DNA from 3 places in the Shewanella marisflavi genome. Region 3 is predicted to be linked to each of the others. Evidence: predicted binding sites of a transcription regulator. Region 3 holds the regulator's gene; each other region holds the start of a gene.

Region 1 (6,131 bases), 1.6 Mb from region 3:
GGCATCTAAGGCGTCTGCGGCCTGACGCGCCGAGGCGAGCGTAGTGCCAAAGTTAAGGATGGCAATCTTCTTACCCTGACGTTTGATGAGGCCCTTGCCTATCTCCATCGCCGTCATGGTTTCAACCTGAGGCTCTCCTGTGGCACTGCCTCTTGGATAACGTATGGCCGTGGGGCCCTCGTTATAGCAGTAACCTGTGTAGAGCATCTGACGACATTCGTTTTCATCCGAGGGTGCCATGATCACCATGTTTGGAATGGCGCGCATATAGCTGAGATCGAAGGCCCCTTGGTGGGTTGGGCCGTCTGGACCTACGATACCGCCGCGGTCGATAGCAAAGATCACCGGTAGCTTCTGTAGCGCCACGTCGTGGATCAGCTGATCATAGCCGCGCTGCAAGAAGGTGGAGTAGATAGCCAGTACAGGTTTATATCCCTCACAGGCAAAACCTGCGGCTAGGGTGACCGCGTGTTGCTCGGCAATGGCGGCGTCGAAATACTGTTTCGGGAAACGCTGAGAAAATTCTACCATGCCAGAGCCTTCACGCATGGCGGGGGTGATCCCAAGTACCTTGTCATCCTTCTCTGCCATGTCACACAACCAGCGTCCAAACACCTGAGAGAAGGTGGGGTTAGCGGGTTTCGCGGCAGGTTTTGCGAAGGTCGATGGGTCAAACTTAGGTACGGCATGCCAGCCGATAGGATCTTTCTCGGCAGGCTCATAACCGCGACCCTTCTTGGTCATGATATGCAGTATCTGCGGGCCAGAAAGGTTACGCATGTTGCGTAACGTCTCGACCAGAGCGTCGACATCATGGCCATCGATAGGGCCGATATAGTTAAAGCCGAGCTCTTCGAACATGGTGCCAGGGACAACCATGCCTTTTAGGTGTTCTTCGGTGCGCTTAGCCATCTCTTTGATGACTGGCATTCCCTTGAGCACCTTCTTACTGTTTTCGCGGATCGTGGTATAGAGACGACCCGACATCAGCTGTGCCAGATGATTGTTGAGTGCACCGACGTTTTCCGAGATAGACATCTCGTTGTCGTTGAGTACGACCAGCATGTCGTTGTGCAGATCGCCGGCGTGGTTCATGGCTTCAAATACCATGCCGCCTGTCATGGCGCCATCGCCGATGACGGCAACCACCTTACGACCGGCTTGCTCTTTTTCAGCGGCCACGGCCATGGCTAGCGCGGCACTGATAGAGGTGCCAGAGTGTCCTACGCTGAAGGTGTCATATTCACTCTCTTCACGCCAAGGGAAAGGATGAATACCGCCCTTTTGGCGAATGGTGTGCATTTTATCACGGCGGCCAGTGAGGATCTTATGGGGGTAAGCCTGATGACCCACATCCCAGATCAGGCGATCGAATGGCGTGTTGTAGACATAATGCAGCGCCACTGTCAGTTCAACCGTGCCAAGGCCAGAGGCGAAGTGGCCGCTGGAAATGCCTACCGACTGTAGGAGGTAACTTCTGAGTTCATCAGCAAGTTTTGGTAGCACCCCTTGTGGAAGCTGTCGTAATTCGTCGGGGGTGTCAGCCTGTGCCAGCACAGGGTATTTCGTAATATCCAAACTCATAGCGAGATTCTTTGGCTCTTTATTATACTCTTCGCTCAATGATGAAACGGGCGAATTCGGCAATTAACTGGCTATTGTATGGTAATTTAGCCAGCGCTGATAGGGCGTCTTCAATCAAACTTTTTGCAGTCTCTTGTGCCCCGGATAAACCAAGTAGTTTCGGATAGGTACTTTTGTTCGACTCACAGTCCGATCCCTGGGGTTTCCCTAGCTCTTCTGTGCTGGCAATAATATCCAGTACATCATCTTGTACCTGAAAGGCGAGACCTATTGCATCGGCAAATGTTAACAGATGGCGAGCTTGTTCATCTGTGACCTTGGCAGCAATGATAGGTAATTCTACTGCGCAGCGAATTAACGCACCGGTTTTTAATCTGTGAAGTCGTTTTAATGTGTCGAGATCTATCTGCTTATCTGTGGCGTTAAGATCCATCGCCTGACCACCACACATGCCGCTGTAACCCGAGGCTTTGGCGAGAGCCCGTACCATGGCCAGTTGCTGCTCGGCGGTGAGTTCGCTCTCTTCTCGGCTGATGATTTCAAACGCCAGGGTTTGCAGGGCATCACCTGCCAGTATGGCCGTGGCTTCATTAAAGGCGATATGTACAGTCGGTTGACCGCGACGCAGGGCATCGTCATCCATGGCGGGGAGATCGTCATGGATCAAAGAGTAGGCATGAATACATTCGATGGCAGCGGCGCAGGCATCGAGTCTTTCCAGTGGCACATTAAGCATTTCGCCGATGGCATAGACCAGAAAAGGGCGGATACGCTTGCCGCCGATCAGGGCGCCATGTTTCATGGCGGCCTTCAGTTGTGGCTCAGTCTCGCCTTGTGCCTTGATAAAATGGCGCAGCTGTTCATCGACGCGCTGCTGGTATCGCGTTATCGCTTCGTTTAGCAATTATTCGCCCTCTGGCAGATAGGGTTGCAAGCTGGGTTGATCCTGTTCCTGGGTCAAGATGGAGACTTTCTGTTGGGCCTGTTCGAGTTTGCCTTGGCTATTTCTGACCAGATTGATGCCGCGTTCAAATTGTTTGAGGGCGTCGTCTAAAGCCACATCGCCTTGCTCTAAGCTGGTGACGATCTGTTCTAATTCTGTGAGCGACTCTTCGAAGGTCAGGTTTTCAGGTTTTTTGGCCACGGTGATTTTCCCAAGAATTTAGCGACAGACAAAGTATCTCAGTCGACCTTAGGGGTCAAATTGCGCTGTCGTATATTTGTGCAATAGCACGCTTTAAGGAGGTTTTTTTATAAAAAATTGAATTTGTAGCTAAACTTGCGTGTAAGCTGTCCGATAATTGAATTAGAACAATACTCAATTTTGTCAGATATTATATCGTAAACTCCCGCCTGCGGTTAGGTGAATTCATGTCTAATTGGCGACTTTTATGTCACCACCCAGCGCAAATGAGATGTCTTAGATTATAAGAGTGAGTAGAGTGGATATCCGTCTCGAGATGATTATGGTGTTGACTGAGAGCTTGGTCATTAGGCCGAGATATTAGCAATAGCCGATACTGTATAAGAGGAAGAGTTGTGGATTTAGCGACCCTGATAGGCCTAATTGGTGCGTTTGGTTTTATTATCGGAGCTATGATCGGTAGTGGCGGCATTGCCATATTTATCGATGTGAATTCAGTGCTAATCGTATTGATAGGCTCTTTGTTTGTGGTGATGATGAAATACAACCTCAAACAGTTCCTCGGTTCGGTCAAGATCGCGGCCAAAGCCTTTATGTTCAAGATAGATAAGCCGGATGAGCTGATCGAGCAGGCGGTCACTATGGCCGATGCCGCCCGTAAAGGGGGCTTTTTGGCCCTTGAGGAGGCGGAGATCAGCAACAGCTTTATGCAAAAAGCGGTCGACATGCTCGTCGATGGGCATGATGGTGACGTAGTACGTGAGGCGCTGGAAAAAGATATCGCCCTCACCGAAGAGCGCCATAAAACCGGAATCGGTATCTTTAAGGCGCTGGGGGATGTGGCGCCCGCCATGGGGATGATTGGTACCCTTATCGGTCTGGTGGCCATGTTGTCTAACATGGATGATCCTAAGTCGATTGGGCCTGCGATGGCGGTAGCCTTGTTGACGACTCTCTATGGTGCCATTCTTGCCAACATGGTGGCCTTGCCTATTGCCGACAAACTCACGCTACGCATGAGTGAAGAGATGCTTAATCGAAACCTTATTATGGATGCGGTTTTGGCTATTCAAGATGGCCAAAACCCAAGGGTCATCGAGGGATTCTTGAAGAATTACCTCTCGGAGAAACAGCGAGAGATAGACACGACGGACGGGGAATAGCCAGATGGCTAAGAAGGTCAAATGCGATTGCCCTCCAGCCGGGGCGCCTATGTGGTTGGCAACTTTTGCCGACCTCATGTCGCTGCTGATGTGTTTTTTCGTCTTGCTGCTCGCCTTCTCTGAGATGGACGTCATGAAGTTCAAGCAGATCGCCGGGTCGATGAAGTATGCCTTTGGGGTACAGAATAAGGTCGAAGTTAAAGACATTCCCAAGGGAACCTCGGTGATCGCACTGGAGTTTCGCCCTGGTAAACCAGAACCCACACCGATTGAGATCATTAACCAACAAACCAACGAGATGACTGAGCCCATCATTGAGGTGCAGGCCGGTGAAGATGATAGCGCCGGCGGCGTGCAGCAACAGCAGGGTGAGCAACGTGGTGGCGAGGCATCATCGACGGCTCAGGAAGAGTCTGACGCTGAAGCGCAGGCCAAGCAACAGCAGCAAGAGGCAGCATCACAGGATCAGATCAATGATCAGGTGAAAAAGATGGCCCAGGAGCTCAATAAGGAGATCGTCGATGGGGCGATCGAGATTGAATCTCTCGGGCAGCAGATCATTATTCGCATCCGAGAGAAAGGGGCTTTTTCATCGGGTTCAGGTTTCCTTCAGCCTAGGTTTAAGCCTGTAGTGCGTCGCGTGGGTGAGCTGCTCAAGGATGTGCCGGGGATCATTACCGTTTCGGGTCACACCGACGATATGAAGATCAGTAACGAGCTTTACAGTTCTAACTGGGATCTCTCCAGCAAGCGTGCTGTGGCCGTCGCCCATGAGCTGGTACGCGTTTCAGGGTTTGATCAGCAGCGTATGAAGGTTGTTGGCATGGCCAGTACCGCGCCGTTAGTGCCCAATGACTCCGCCGATAACCGCGCCCGCAACCGCCGAGTTGAAATTGCGATTGAGCAAGGCAAGGCGAAGGAGTCCGATGAGATCCTCGTTGGGCAGTAAAATGAAATAAAGCTCCATAATGAAAAAGTCCACTTAGGTGGACTTTTTGCATTTCCATTACTCAGGCTAGGCCCTATCCCTTGTGAGCTGGCAAGGCATCGCTGAATAAAAAGTGCTCACTTCTGCCTGACATGGCAGAAAATCCTTCCCGAGCCGCTGATTTATGGGCATTTGTGCAGTGGGCTTGGTATAATGGCAAGATTGCTGTTTAAATTTATTCCCTCGGAACGCCCATGAAATTTATCGTAAAACTGTTTCCTGAAATCATGATGAAAAGCAAACCGGTAAGAATGCGTTTTACCAAGATGCTTGAAACCAATATCCGCAATGTGCTGCGTAAGGTCGATGAAGAGGCCAAAGTACAGCGTCAGTGGGATAAGATCATGGTCAGGGTGCCAGAAGACAAACCAGAGATGATTGAGCGTTATGCCGAGCGTCTCGCCTGTATTCCAGGTATTGCCCATGTTCTGCAGGTGCGCGAGAGCACCTTCGAGTCAGTCGACGATATCTATCAGCAAACCTTGGCGCTTTATAAAGAGCAGTTAGCCGGTAAAACGTTTTGTGTGCGGGTTAAGCGTAGTGGCCAACACGATTTTAACTCGATAGAGGTTGAGCGTTATGTTGGTGGTGGGCTAAATCAGTTTACCGAAGCGGCTGGGGTTAGGCTTAAGAATCCCGATATGACGGTCAACCTTGAGATAGATAAGGAAAACCTTTATCTGGTTGAGAAGCGTATCCAAGGTCTGGGAGGCTTCCCGATGGCAACTCAGGAAGATGTATTGTCATTGATCTCTGGCGGCTTCGACTCTGGCGTTTCTAGTTTCCAGTTTATCAAGCGTGGTTCTCGTACCCATTACTGTTTCTTTAATCTGGGCGGCGACCAGCATGAGATTGGTGTGAAGCAGGTGGCCTATCATCTGTGGCAGAAGTATGGCGAGTCACACAAGGTGAAATTCATCTCAGTTCCCTTTGACCCTGTGGTGCAGGAGATCCTAGAGAAGGTCGATAACGGTCAGATGGGGGTTATCCTCAAGCGTATGATGATGCGTGCCGCCAGCCTTATCGCCGAGAAGATGGGTATTCAGGCCTTGGTGACGGGTGAAGCTATGGGGCAGGTCTCGAGTCAGACCCTGACCAATCTAAACGTGATTGACCGCAGCACAGATATGTTGATTCTGCGTCCGCTGATCGTGATGGATAAGCAAGACATCATTAATATAAGTCGCGAGATAGGTACTGAAGACTTTGCCAAGTCGATCCCTGAATATTGCGGTGTTATCTCGCAAAAGCC
Region 2 (6,131 bases), 170 kb from region 3:
CGCTTCAGTTCCACGAAGAGCATGGTGATGTTTGCCCAGCTGGTTGGGAAAAAGGTGACAAGGGTATGGACGCAAGCCCACAAGGTGTTGCTTCTTACCTGACTGACAACGCTGACTCACTATAATCTTAAGATAGTAGTTTGTAGCTAAAAAAGCCGCGAGGATCGCGGCTTTTTTGTTTTTGCTATATAAATGATGCACGTTGATACGGTTAAGGACCAAAACTATAGGCTCGTAGGTATTACGTCGCATTAAAACATATTCAAGGAGTGATAAATGAATCCGATGGAGTTTGATGTTCCTGAAAAGGATAAACTTTCTTTTAGTCAGTACTACAAGCGCAATATTGCCCCAAAATGTGCATCCTATGAAAAGATGCGCTTAGATGCTGTCAAGCGATACAACGAACGAGCCAAAATTGCTAAACCCTTAGGCCAACTCGTCATCCCATTATTTCTCGTCGGATTTGCCGTGATGTATTATAGCTTAGCAGTGCTTGATGACGGCCAACTATTCACCATAAGTCTGCTCGGTACCATGACGGTATTTGCAATGATCGCAGGCGTTTATGTTTGGGCATGTGGCGAAGTGACTAAATTAAGCGGAGACATTTTTAGTGAGCTTTATCCTATTCTCATTCGTTATTTTGGTAAGGAATTTAAACTCAATCCGCCAAATTTGCCAGAGTTAGAAACGTACAAAGATTACGGTATCTTACCTAAATATGACCGTGGCTATTTTAAAGACTCCTTCAAAGGGAAGTATCAAGGCATTAAATTTTTGCTACGGGAATTAGGGTTGGATGTAAAAGATAGTACTAATAATGATAATCAAACCCGATACAAAAATATTTTCAATGGCATATTAATTGAATTTGATATCTCTAAACGTTTTTCAGGTATTACCCTGATTAGCAAAGATAGAGGCATGTTCGGTAACAAATTGGATGCCTTCAAAAGTGATTTATCGCGGGTTAGGCTCGAAGATGTAAACTTTGAAAGAGAGTTTGAAGTGTACAGTAGCGATCAGGTTGAAGCTCGTTACTTGCTTAATACCGCGACGATGGAACGCTTGCTCTCAATAGGGCGCTTCTATAATTCTGAACTGGAAGCTTGTTTTAAAGACGGGAAGTTACTGCTTAAAATAGCGAGTAGTCATGATTATTTCCAATCTAAACTAGATATCCAAAAAGAGTTAAGCTTTCAAGAAGATATTGAACAATTGTTTAAAGAGTTAGAAGAGATTTTTGCGCTAATTAATACGCTAAAATTAAATCAATACACTGGGTTGTAAACGGTGCTTTAATATCGTTTCATTGTTAAAAAGGGGATAGCGGTGCTATTGCGCTGCATCCCCTTTGATATTGTGATGAGGTAAACCGTTAAAGTGGCACTATCTAGAGTGCATTAACTGGATTTGATCATCGCGCTAACTTGAACTGCTATCTTGGCTTTCGCTCTGTTCTTCCATTGAATCGTCGGCATTATCAGAGCTAAGTGGCCATCCGCCTAAAGCTTTCCATTTGTTCACAATATGGCAAAACAGCTCGGCGGTGCGCTCGGTATCGTAGAGGGCTGAGTGTGCCTCTTTATTATCGAATGGGATGCCGGCAATCTCGCAGGCCTTAGCTAGCACTGTATGCCCTAGAGCCAGACCTGACAAAGCCGCAGTGTCGAAAGTCGCGAAGGGATGAAACGGCGTGCGTTTTAAGCCATTACGTTCTATCGCCTTGGTCACGAAACCATGGTCGAAGGAGGCGTTGTGGGCCACTATGATGCTGCGATGACAATCAGAGGCTTTTTGATGCTTTTTGACCTCTTTAAAGATCTCCAAAAAGGCCTCTTTCTCACTCACTGCGCCGCGCAGTGGATTGCTTGGATCTATGCCGTTAAAGGCGAGGGCTTCAGGCTCTAAGTTAGCCCCTTCGAAGGGCTCGATGTGGTAGTGCAGTGTCTTGTCTAATACCAGATCACCCTTCTCATCCATCTTTAACATGGTAACGGCGATCTCCAGCAACGCATCGGTTTGGGCATTGAAGCCCGCAGTTTCAACATCAATAACCACGGGAAAGTAACCACGAAATCTGTGGTTAAGTTTGTTTGCGTCGCAAATTTCGCTCATTAAAATATCCAAAATGATGAGTGGGTGGCTATTATGAAGTATCGGGTGGGAGCTTGTCATGTTTGATTGGTCAATATATAGGCTAAAGGAAAGCTAAATAAGGCCGATAGGGATAAGTAACCTAATTAATAAGAGTGATTGTCTATGTGGTTGAGAGTGCTAAGTGCGATGACATTCGGTATTGGCTTGAGTCTTACGACGACGGCACATGCAGAGTTGCGTCACTATGTGGCCTCTTTGGAACAGTCCTCATGGCGTTTAAGCGACGCCAGTCCCATCATCTGTCGTCTCGAACATGAGATCCCAGCATACGGAAAGGCGGTGTTTACCAGTCGCGCCGGTAAAGATCATGATTTGAACTTTAGTCTGGATATGTGGGTGAAGCCCGATGAGGTCACTAATGCCAAGCTGATGAGCATGGCACCTGCTTGGCGCCCGGGTGTGGTGTCTCGTCCAATCACCGAGCTGACTTATCAAAAATACTTTAGCGGTGAAGTGCCGAAAAAGGCGGCTTGGTCCATGCTCAATGAACTTGAGCGCGGCATGCAGCCAACCTTTTATTATGCCGATTGGTATAACCGTTCCAGTAAGGTGGCAGTCGGCCTATCCGCGGCCAATTTTGGCCGTCGTTATGCCGAGTTTAAATCATGTCTGGCCAACCTTTTGCCTTATAGTTTTGAAGATATTGCCTTTACTGTGCTGACCTATGAGTTTGGGGGACAAGAGTTAACCCGTTACTCCAAGGCGCAGATCGCCAAGGTTCAGGAGTATCTCTCTTATGATCCTGAAGTCGAACTTGTGTTGATTGATGCTTATACCGATAGTTTCGGTGGGCGTTCGGTCAATAAGAAGGTATCAGAGAAACGAGCGGATTCAGTTAAGCAGCTATTCCTGTCTGCAGGGATCCCACAGGAGCGAATTCACACTCTAGGTCATGGTGAGCGTCGTCATGTGGCCTCCAATGCGACCATAGATGAACGTGCCCGAAATCGACGTGTCGTGATCCGTCTGAGTAAACCGCTCTAACTTTTTCCAGAAGCGTTTCATGCATTAGCAAACCGGTCTTAATGGCCGGTTTGTTGTTTCTGTCGTTTGGCGTTTGGCAGGCATTGATTACGATATTTAAGGAGAGTGGGATTTTAAGGCAAAAAAAAAGCCCACTTAATCTTAAGTGGGCCGCAAATAATATATTGCAATCAACAAATTGAAGGAAGGAAGTCAAGCATAAGAACCAGGGATGAATTCACGTGACTGGCACGGGAAATCGGAGTTCTTGTTTTCATATCTACCAGCGCGGTAGACACTTCCTGAAAACGAGACGAATTATAGGGTCAGACCATTGCTCCTACAAACTAGAAAAATTCCCGCCTCAGATTAGTATTTCTAATATCAAATGAGCGCTCTGGAAGTGGTGAATTCATACATATTGGCTATTTGCGCTTGATTAAGCAAAATTGTTGCATAATTTCACGATTTATATAATTCATCCATGTTGTTTTTTTATTAACAGGTATCTCAGGCAAGCCCCTGATTAGTTTATTTGTAACCATTGCACGGTTTTTTTTTACTTGTATAGTACGTCGTAATTGGGCGCTTGCTCACAGGTTTACCATTAATAATAACGAGATATCCAGGATGGCTACACATGGCTCTTAAGACGATATTATCAAAGCAACACCTTTTGCTTGCCGGGATAGGTTTGGCACTCATGGGCTGTCACTACCATGCCAGTGAACCGACATCGGCACAGCTTGCTACTCAGCCTCAAGGGGTTGTCGAGACTTTGCATGGGGTAGAGGTCGCTGATCCCTACCGTTATCTAGAGGAAGAAAGTGAAGCGACTCACAGCTGGGTCAAGCAACAGCAGCAGGCAGGACATGATTTTCTAGCCCAGTTGGAAAATAAGCAGGCGATTGTCGATCGTATTACAGAGCTGTGGAACTTCGAGAAAGTGACGGCACCCATCGAGCGTGGCGATAACACCTTCTATTACCGCAACGACGGTTTACAAGCGCAGTCTGTGCTTTATGTGAAAAACAAGGCTGGCGAAGAAAAAGTGGCCTTAGATCCCAATAGCTTCTCCACTGATGGCACTGTGGCATTAAGCGGTGTCTCGGTTAGTGGCGATGGTAAAATTATTGCCTATGGCGTTTCGAAGTCAGGTTCGGATTGGCAGCAGTGGCAGTTTGTCGATGTGGCAAGTGGCGCAATGCTAAAAGATGAACTTAAGTGGATTAAGTTTTCTAGTGCTGAGTGGAGTCACGATAATCAGGGTGTCTACTACTCTCGTTATGACGCGCCCGAAGGTGGCAACCTGTTGGCCGACGTTAACTTTAATCAGAAGGTCTATTTTCACAAGCTAGGCACAGACCAATCTGAAGATAAGTTAATCTATGAGCGTCCTCAAAACAAAGATTGGGGCTTTGGCGCCGAAGTGTCAGAGCAAGGCGATTATCTGCTGATCTCTATCTCTCAAGGGACTGACAGCCGAAATCGTTTCTTCTATAAGTCGCTTACCCAAGCTGACGCCCCGGTAGTGGAGCTGATCAGTGAGCTGGAAGCAGAATACAGCTTCCTGGGTAATGATAAGTCTGTTTTCTATTTTAAGACTGATCTAAATGCGCCTAACGGTAAGATAGTGGCTATCGATGTGAATCGTCCGGCTAAGGCAAATTGGAAGACCGTTATTCCTGAGTCGAGCGACCCCATCGCAGCTGTATCCATTATCAATGATCATCTGGTGGTGAGCTATCTGCACGATGTGCTGGGTAAGTTAACCATTTTTAGCATGGACGGTGTTAAGCGTCAGGATGTCGATCTTCCGGGCAAGGGTAAGATTGCCGGTCCCTATGGCAAGCGCAGTAAAGATTACTTCTATTACACCTTCAATAGCTATGTGCAGCCACAGACAACCTATAAGTTTGATTTTAAAACCGGTCAGTCTAGCCTGTATGCCAAGCCAAAGATCGCCTTTAACCCTGAAAACTATGTGTCAGAGCAGGTGTTTTACACCAGTAAAGATGGTACCCGCGTGCCAATGATGATCTCATATAAGAAAGGTTTGACCCTAAATGGCGAAAATCCAACTCTGTTGTATGCCTACGGTGGTTTCTCAATTTCGCTTACTCCAAGATTCAGCCCAGCCAATATTGCCTGGATGGATATGGGAGGCGTGTACGCCGTGCCTAACCTACGTGGTGGCGCCGAGTATGGTGAGAGCTGGCACCAGGCCGGGATGTTCGATAAGAAGCAAAATGTATTTGATGATTATTTTGCTGCGGCCGAGTATCTGATCGACAACAAATACACCAATAGCAGTAAGCTAGGTGCCTATGGTCGTAGTAATGGTGGTTTGTTGATGGGCGCCGCCTTGACTCAGCGACCAGAGCTTTTTGCCGCCGTGTTGCCAGCTGTTGGTGTGCTGGATATGCTGCGCTTCCATAAGTTCACCATTGGGTGGGCGTGGACCAGTGAGTATGGCAGTGCCGATAACGCCGAACAGTTCCCTGCGCTGCTTGCCTATTCGCCATACCATAATATCGCCGAACGTGATTACCCAGCTACTATGGTAATGACGGCCGACCATGATGACCGCGTCGTGCCTCTGCACAGCTTTAAGTTTGGTGCCCTGTTACAAGACAGGCAGACGGGTGATGCGCCTATCATCATGCGTATCGAGTCTAAGGCGGGCCATGGTGCCGGTAAGCCGACAGCGATGAAGATAGATGAGTTTGCCGATATTTATAGTTTCTTAATGCACAACTTTGGCCTTGCAGTGCCGAGTAAGATTGGTGGTTAAGCAGACAGAGTTAAAAGGGAAGTGAATAACTTCCCTTTTTTATTAACAAAATTTTATGCACTAAGTCTTAGTCTGCAGGGCTTCAAGCATTCACAATTGCCTGGGCACTCGGTATAGTAGGCGTCTGTTTAATCTGAATGCTGGGCAGTCTCACGCTATGTTTCGTTGGCCTATATCCGTTTACTACGAAGATACTGATGCTGGTGGAGTG
Region 3 (6,131 bases):
TCGACGATATTGGTCTTGGTAAGATCCAGGTGGAAGATTTCGCTAACACTGGATAACGGCAGGGCAAACACTTGCTGCGCCACTTCCACCATCAGGGTCGGCATAATCGCCAACGTGAGCGGCACCTTAATCTCAAGGCAAGTCCCCTTACCTTTCATGGAGTCAATATGCACAGTACCGTTTAGCTGGGTAATGCGTGTCTTGACCACATCCATACCTACGCCACGGCCCGAGATATCAGAGATCTCAACCTTAGTGGAAAAACCTGGCGCAAAGATAAGATTGTAGGCTTCTGCATCAGACATGCGCGCAGCAGCGTCTTCATCTAAAACACCGCGGCTAATGGCTATCTGCTTAAGCTTTTCAGGGTCCATCCCTGCGCCATCATCCTCGATCTTAAGCAGGATATGATCGCCTTCCTGACTCGCCGACAGTGTAATGGTACCGGTACGGGATTTACCGTTGGCCTCACGCTCGTCAGGCATCTCGATACCATGATCCACCGAGTTACGCACCAAGTGCACTAACGGGTCGGCAAGCGCTTCAACCAAATTCTTATCAAGATCAGTATCTTCGCCTATCATGCGAAGATCGATCTCTTTATTCAGACTACGGGCTAAATCGCGTACCACTCGAGGGAAGCGGCCAAACACTTTCTTGATTGGCTGCATACGGGTCTTCATCACCGCACCTTGAAGATCCGCCGTCACCAAATCGAGGTTAGCTAGCGCTTTAGACATATCCTCGTCATCACGGGAGATCCCTAAGCTAAGCAGGCGATTACGCACCAATACCAGCTCGCCCACCATATTCATGATCTGATCGAGTCTTGCCGTATCAACACGCACTGTGGTTTCAGCTTGTGGCATGTTGGCAGCAGGGGCTTTAGCAGCCACTTTCTCTTTCACCACAGGTTTAGCTGCTGGCGCCTCGACAGGCTGAGCTTTAGGCACACTTGGAGCAGGAGCACTGGCTTTGGCTGGGGACGCTTGAGGGGCTTTCGTCGCAGGAGCAGTTACCGCTTTACTGTTTTCCTTACCAGGGCCCGCGCCGCTACCATGTAATTCATCTAACAGTTTTTCAAATTCATCGTCGGTGATCTCATCTGCGTCAACCGGCGGTGCGCTTGGCTCTGGCACCTTGGCAATGGGGGCCGATGGTGCCTTAAATTTCCCAGACCCATGAAGTTCATCGAGTAGTGATTCAAACTCATCGTCAGTGATGTCATCGCTGTCGCTAGCCGCTGCTGGCGCGCTCTCACCATTTGATGCCGTTGACGGCCCCTTACCGCTGCCATGCAGAGCATCTAAAAGGGCTTCGAATTCAGATTCGTCAATCTCATCGATATCGCCTTCACCGGCGATGGAAGTCACAGGGGTATCGCTAACTGGCTCGTCAAAGAGTTCGACGCCGTCATCGGCGGGTTGGTCAAACAGTTCAACACCGTCATCGCCAGGCAGGCCAAACAGTTCAATGCCATCGTCAACAGGTGCATCAGCGACAGGAGTACTGTCACTACTGGCCTGCGACGCAGCACCGCCCTGCTCTGAAGGCAATAATTCACCTGAACTTAATAACTTTAAGTTAGCCAACAAGACGTCATCGGCAGGGCTCTGCTCAACACCCGCTTGGGTTTCGGCAAACATTGAGTTGATGGAGTCTACCGCCTGAAGAATGATATCCATCAGCTCGGCAGAAACACTGCGCTTACCCGTGCGCAGCAGATCGAAGGTATTTTCTGCTTCATGGCAGACGTCTACCATGGGCGTCAAACTAAGGAAGCCTGCCCCGCCCTTTACGGTATGGAATCCGCGGAAAATGGCATTGAGTAGTTCGGTATCGTCAGGATTATTTTCTAACGCCACCAACTGTTCAGAGAGAAGCTCAAGAATCTCACCCGCTTCAATCAAAAAGTCCTGCAGTATCTCTTCATCAACATCAAAGGACATTCATATGACTCCTACTTAGAAACCCAGACTCGAAAGCAAGTCATCGACTTCATCTTGCCCTGTCACGACATCATCACGCTGATCAGCGTTCATAATAGGACCTTCTGCTTCGACACACTTCTCTGACGCACGAGGCTTGTCCGTTGCTGGCTGTTCGCCAAACACGGTTAACATAGAGACCAAGTTGCTCTCTACCTCTCGCACCAACTCAATGACCCGACGGATCATCTGTCCGGTCAGATCTTGGAAATCTTGGGCAAGCAGGATGTTATTGAGTAACTCTTTTAACCGATTAGAATCCGATTCGCTTCGCTCGATAAACTGCTGAACATCGTGACAAAGCGCCTTAAATTCATGCAGCTCAATATCACGTCTCATCAAGCGATCCCATGAGGGTTTCACCGACTGAACATTCATGGTGAGGGCATCTGCAAGGGGCAGAGACTCTTCAACGGCGTCCATGGTTTTGTTAGCGGCCTGCTCTGTCATATCAATGACATAATTGAGGCGCTCTTTTGCATCGGGGATTTCACTGTTCGCCAACTCAATGAGACGACCATCCACTTGAAAGTCCACAATGGCACTGTGAAGCTGACGGGTAAGACGACCTACCTCATCAAACAGCTCTTTCTGAATCGGGCTGGCGATATCACGTATGAGTTCGTCGGCCTGCTCTTGTTGACCAGCTTCTAGCAAGTCCACAAGCTCCTTAGCCTGTGCTAGATTGATCAGCCCTGAAGTATCTGCCTGCATAGCCCAACCTTGATTAACCGAGTCGTTCGAAAATTTTGTCTAACTTCTCTTTCAATGTCGCCGCAGTAAAAGGTTTAACTACATAGCCATTCACACCAGCCTGAGCCGCCGCAATGATCTGTTCCCTTTTTGCTTCCGCAGTGACCATTAACACTGGAATGTGTTTCAGGTCGTCATCGGCACGGATAGCCTTTAACAGGTCGATCCCCTGCATACCTGGCATGTTCCAATCGGTTACGACAAAGTCAAAATCACCCTTTTGCAACATAGGCAGGGCTGTCGAACCGTCATCTGCTTCCTGAGTGTTATTAAAACCCAAGTCTCTCAACAAGTTCTTGATGATGCGTCTCATTGTTGAGAAGTCGTCAACAACGAGAATCTTCATATTCTTGTCCAAGGTTTCCTCCGCGGAGCTGTTTTTATATTGCTCATGTAATCGTTATATTTTGGTCCAATGCTTGAGTTTCGCTTTAAGTCTGAGCATCGCCTGGCTATGAATCTGGCTAACTCTGGATTCGCTGACATCAAGTACGGCACCGATCTCTTTTAAATTTAATGCTTCGTCATAATATAACGACAAAACTAATCCATCTCTTTCTGGCAGTAACTTAATCGCCTCCACAAGGGCCTCATGAAACTGTGTCTCTGCCAGTGCTTCAAAAGCATCATCTTGATGATCGTCTTCGTCTCTTACTACATCGACCGATACACCAAGATCTTCAATTCCAACTACTTTCCCGACAGAAACATCATTAAGAATATGATGGTACTCATCGAGCGTCATATCAAGTCGATCTGCAATTTCATTGTCTTTTGCATCTCGCCCAAGCTCTTGTTCTAGCTCATCTATCACCTGGGCAACACGTCTCTGATTACGATGTACTGACCTGGGCACCCAGTCACCACGACGAATCTCATCCAACATGGAGCCACGGATACGAATACCAGCAAAGGTTTCAAACTTGGCGCCCTTGCTGCCGTCGAACTTGGTTGAGGCCTCAAGCAGGCCCATCATACCTGCTTGTATAAGATCATCCAATTGCACCGAAGCGGGCAGACGAGCAAGTAAATGGTGAGCAATCCTTTTAACCAACGGTGCATACTGTTCGACAATAGAAGCTTTGTTATCTAAACAAGTATACGCAGCGGCTTTACTCACTCGTACGATCCTCTTGATATTCAGGGCGTTGAACTAATCTTTCCACAAAGAACTCTAGGTGTCCGCCGGGCTGTTGCGGCACTGGCCAGCTAATAATCTTGTTAGCTAAACCATGGTAAGCAATTGATGCCGGCGACTTAGGAAATGCCTCGACAATCAATTTTTGTTTACGAACTGATTTGCGAAGGTTTTCATCGAAGGGGATTGTCGCAACCAGCTCCAACGCCACGTCGAGAAAACGGTCGGTTACTTTGCTAAGTTTAGCAAATAACTCCATTCCTTCTCGTAAACTTCTGACCATATTGGCCACAATCTTAAATCTGAATACACCATGCTCTCGGCTAAGAATCTTAATTAAAGCATAGGCATCGGTAATTGAGGTAGGCTCATCACACACAACCACCAGGACATCTTGTGAGGCGCGAGAAAAGCTTAGCACCATATCTGAGATCCCGGCAGCCGTATCGACGACAAGAATATCAAACTGGGTTCTCATCTCACTAAAGGCACGAATAAGACCCGCGTGCTGCGCTGGTGTCAGCTCGACCATAGCCTGAGTGCCTGAGGTGGCAGGAATAATACCAATTCCCTTAGGACCACGAACGATAATATCGTCAAGGTCTGCATCGCCCGATAATACGTGGGAGAGATTGCGTTCAGCTCTGAGCCCCAACATGACGTCGACGTTCGCTAAACCTAGGTCAGCATCAAGTACAAGCACGCGCTTGCCCTTCTCAGCCAGGGAGACCGCGGTATTGATCGAAACGCTGGTTTTACCCACGCCACCTTTACCACCGGTTACGGCAATTACTTTTACTTTTTCGTTATATGGTTGATTCATCATACGTAAACCGCTTGCTTGATCCCGACTCATTATATTACTCAAATGCGTAGGCCCGTTCATATGACCTTTCGTTATTCTGTATTGGTTGCACTTTCTTTTCGAGTACCGACAACGCCTTGTTGGCCAGGGCTAAGGTGTCGGCGACTTGCATATCTTCTGGAACTCTTTGTCCATCAGTGACATAACTCAATGGTAACCCACTTTGAATCAAAACACTTAATGCCGGAGCCAAGGCCACTGATTCGTCTAATTTGGTCAAAATCGCGCCGGACAATGGGATCCGAGTAAACTGCGCGACGGCATCTTCAAGCACTCTTCTTTGACTTGTAGATGACAGTACCAGATAACTGCGAATAGGTAATCTGCTATTTGCAGTTAAATTATCAAGTTGTTGGAACAATCTCACATCTCTTTGTCCCATTCCCGCCGTATCTATCAATACTAGCTTGCGATTGCGAAACTGATAAAGAATTTGTTCCAACTCATTGAGATCATGTGCTTGCTTGACCGGGCACCCCATTATTTTGCCATAGGTTGCCAGCTGCTCATAGGCTCCAATGCGATAATGATCCGTTGTTATTAACGCAACTTGATCTGAACCATGATGTGCAGCAAATCGAGCGGCTAATTTTGCAACACTTGTGGTCTTGCCCACACCTGTAGGACCCACAAACGCGACGACGCCTCCCTGACGAACAATGTCATCTCCTTGGTTATCCAGCAGATTAGCCAGACTACGCGGCAGCGCTTTCACCAAATCAGCAGGGGTGTAATGTTCGCTCAAGGCCGATAACTTAGCGGCGACCTCTGGACTAAACTCAGCATCAAGCAGGCGACTCTCTAACATGGCACCCACAGGGTCCAAACGTCTCTTCTGCTCAGAGAGCAAAGAGGTGACTTGATCGGTTAATAGGTTGCGCAAAGATGCCAGCTCTTCGCGCATAGATTCAATCTCACCACTGGCGACACTATGCTTATCACGCTTAGGTCGGCTTTGGGTTTCAACCTGAGAGGGAGCGGTAGCCTCTGCTTTTGGCGCCTTCAAACCTTGTGCCCATGCAGGCATCTCGAGCTCGTCGCTTGACTGATTCAATTGCTGACTGACACGATTTTGTTGACGCTCTAATAAAGCTTGCAGCGAATCTGCCACCGGCGCAGGTTGTTTTTTTGACTCCGCCTTAATGGGCTGACGACCAATAGAAACCTTCTCTTCAGCCAGGTCGAGAAAACTGGGGGGAATAGCGCTGGCTTCACTTGCCAAGGACACACTAGGCTTAGTCACACTAGCCTTCTTAGGCTCGTCATAATCGACCGCCGCCACAATTTCGATGCCACCAGTGACCTTCTTGTTAGACATGATCACCGCATCTGAGCCTAATGTTTCTTTAACCTGGGCCAATGCAGAGCGCATATCTTTTGCCAAAAA

The links. Region 3 encodes FliA, which starts transcription of late flagellar genes. Its sites were predicted from a motif close to CTAAAGNTNNNNNNNNNNNNGCCGATA; they were not measured.
Region 1: a site for FliA is predicted at 2,858-2,884, ahead of pomA (flagellar motor protein PomA). Genes of this name have one in related genera too.
Region 2: a site for FliA is predicted at 2,204-2,230, ahead of CFF01_RS11750 (flagellar protein MotY). Genes of this name have one in related genera too.

Annotation. Positions count from the first base shown of each region.
Region 1 is NZ_CP022272.1:1,241,207-1,247,337, forward strand. It holds gene dxs (1-deoxy-D-xylulose-5-phosphate synthase) at 1-1,584, opposite strand, end outside; gene ispA ((2E,6E)-farnesyl diphosphate synthase) at 1,607-2,488, opposite strand; gene xseB (exodeoxyribonuclease VII small subunit) at 2,489-2,728, opposite strand; gene pomA (flagellar motor protein PomA) at 3,124-3,891, shown strand; gene CFF01_RS05560 (flagellar motor protein MotB) at 3,896-4,840, shown strand; gene thiI (tRNA uracil 4-sulfurtransferase ThiI) at 5,074-6,131, shown strand, end outside.
Region 2 is NZ_CP022272.1:2,676,026-2,682,156, reverse strand. It holds gene CFF01_RS11765 (peroxiredoxin) at 1-125, shown strand, start outside; gene CFF01_RS11760 (DUF3137 domain-containing protein) at 277-1,293, shown strand; gene rnt (ribonuclease T) at 1,429-2,121, opposite strand; gene CFF01_RS11750 (flagellar protein MotY) at 2,290-3,147, shown strand; gene CFF01_RS11745 (prolyl oligopeptidase family serine peptidase) at 3,767-5,920, shown strand; gene ybgC (tol-pal system-associated acyl-CoA thioesterase) at 6,078-6,131, shown strand, end outside.
Region 3 is NZ_CP022272.1:2,844,416-2,850,546, forward strand. It holds gene CFF01_RS12575 (chemotaxis protein CheA) at 1-1,949, opposite strand, end outside; gene CFF01_RS12580 (protein phosphatase CheZ) at 1,965-2,702, opposite strand; gene cheY (chemotaxis response regulator CheY) at 2,716-3,099, opposite strand; gene CFF01_RS12590 (RNA polymerase sigma factor FliA) at 3,142-3,861, opposite strand; gene CFF01_RS12595 (MinD/ParA family protein) at 3,854-4,735, opposite strand; gene flhF (flagellar biosynthesis protein FlhF) at 4,740-6,131, opposite strand, start outside.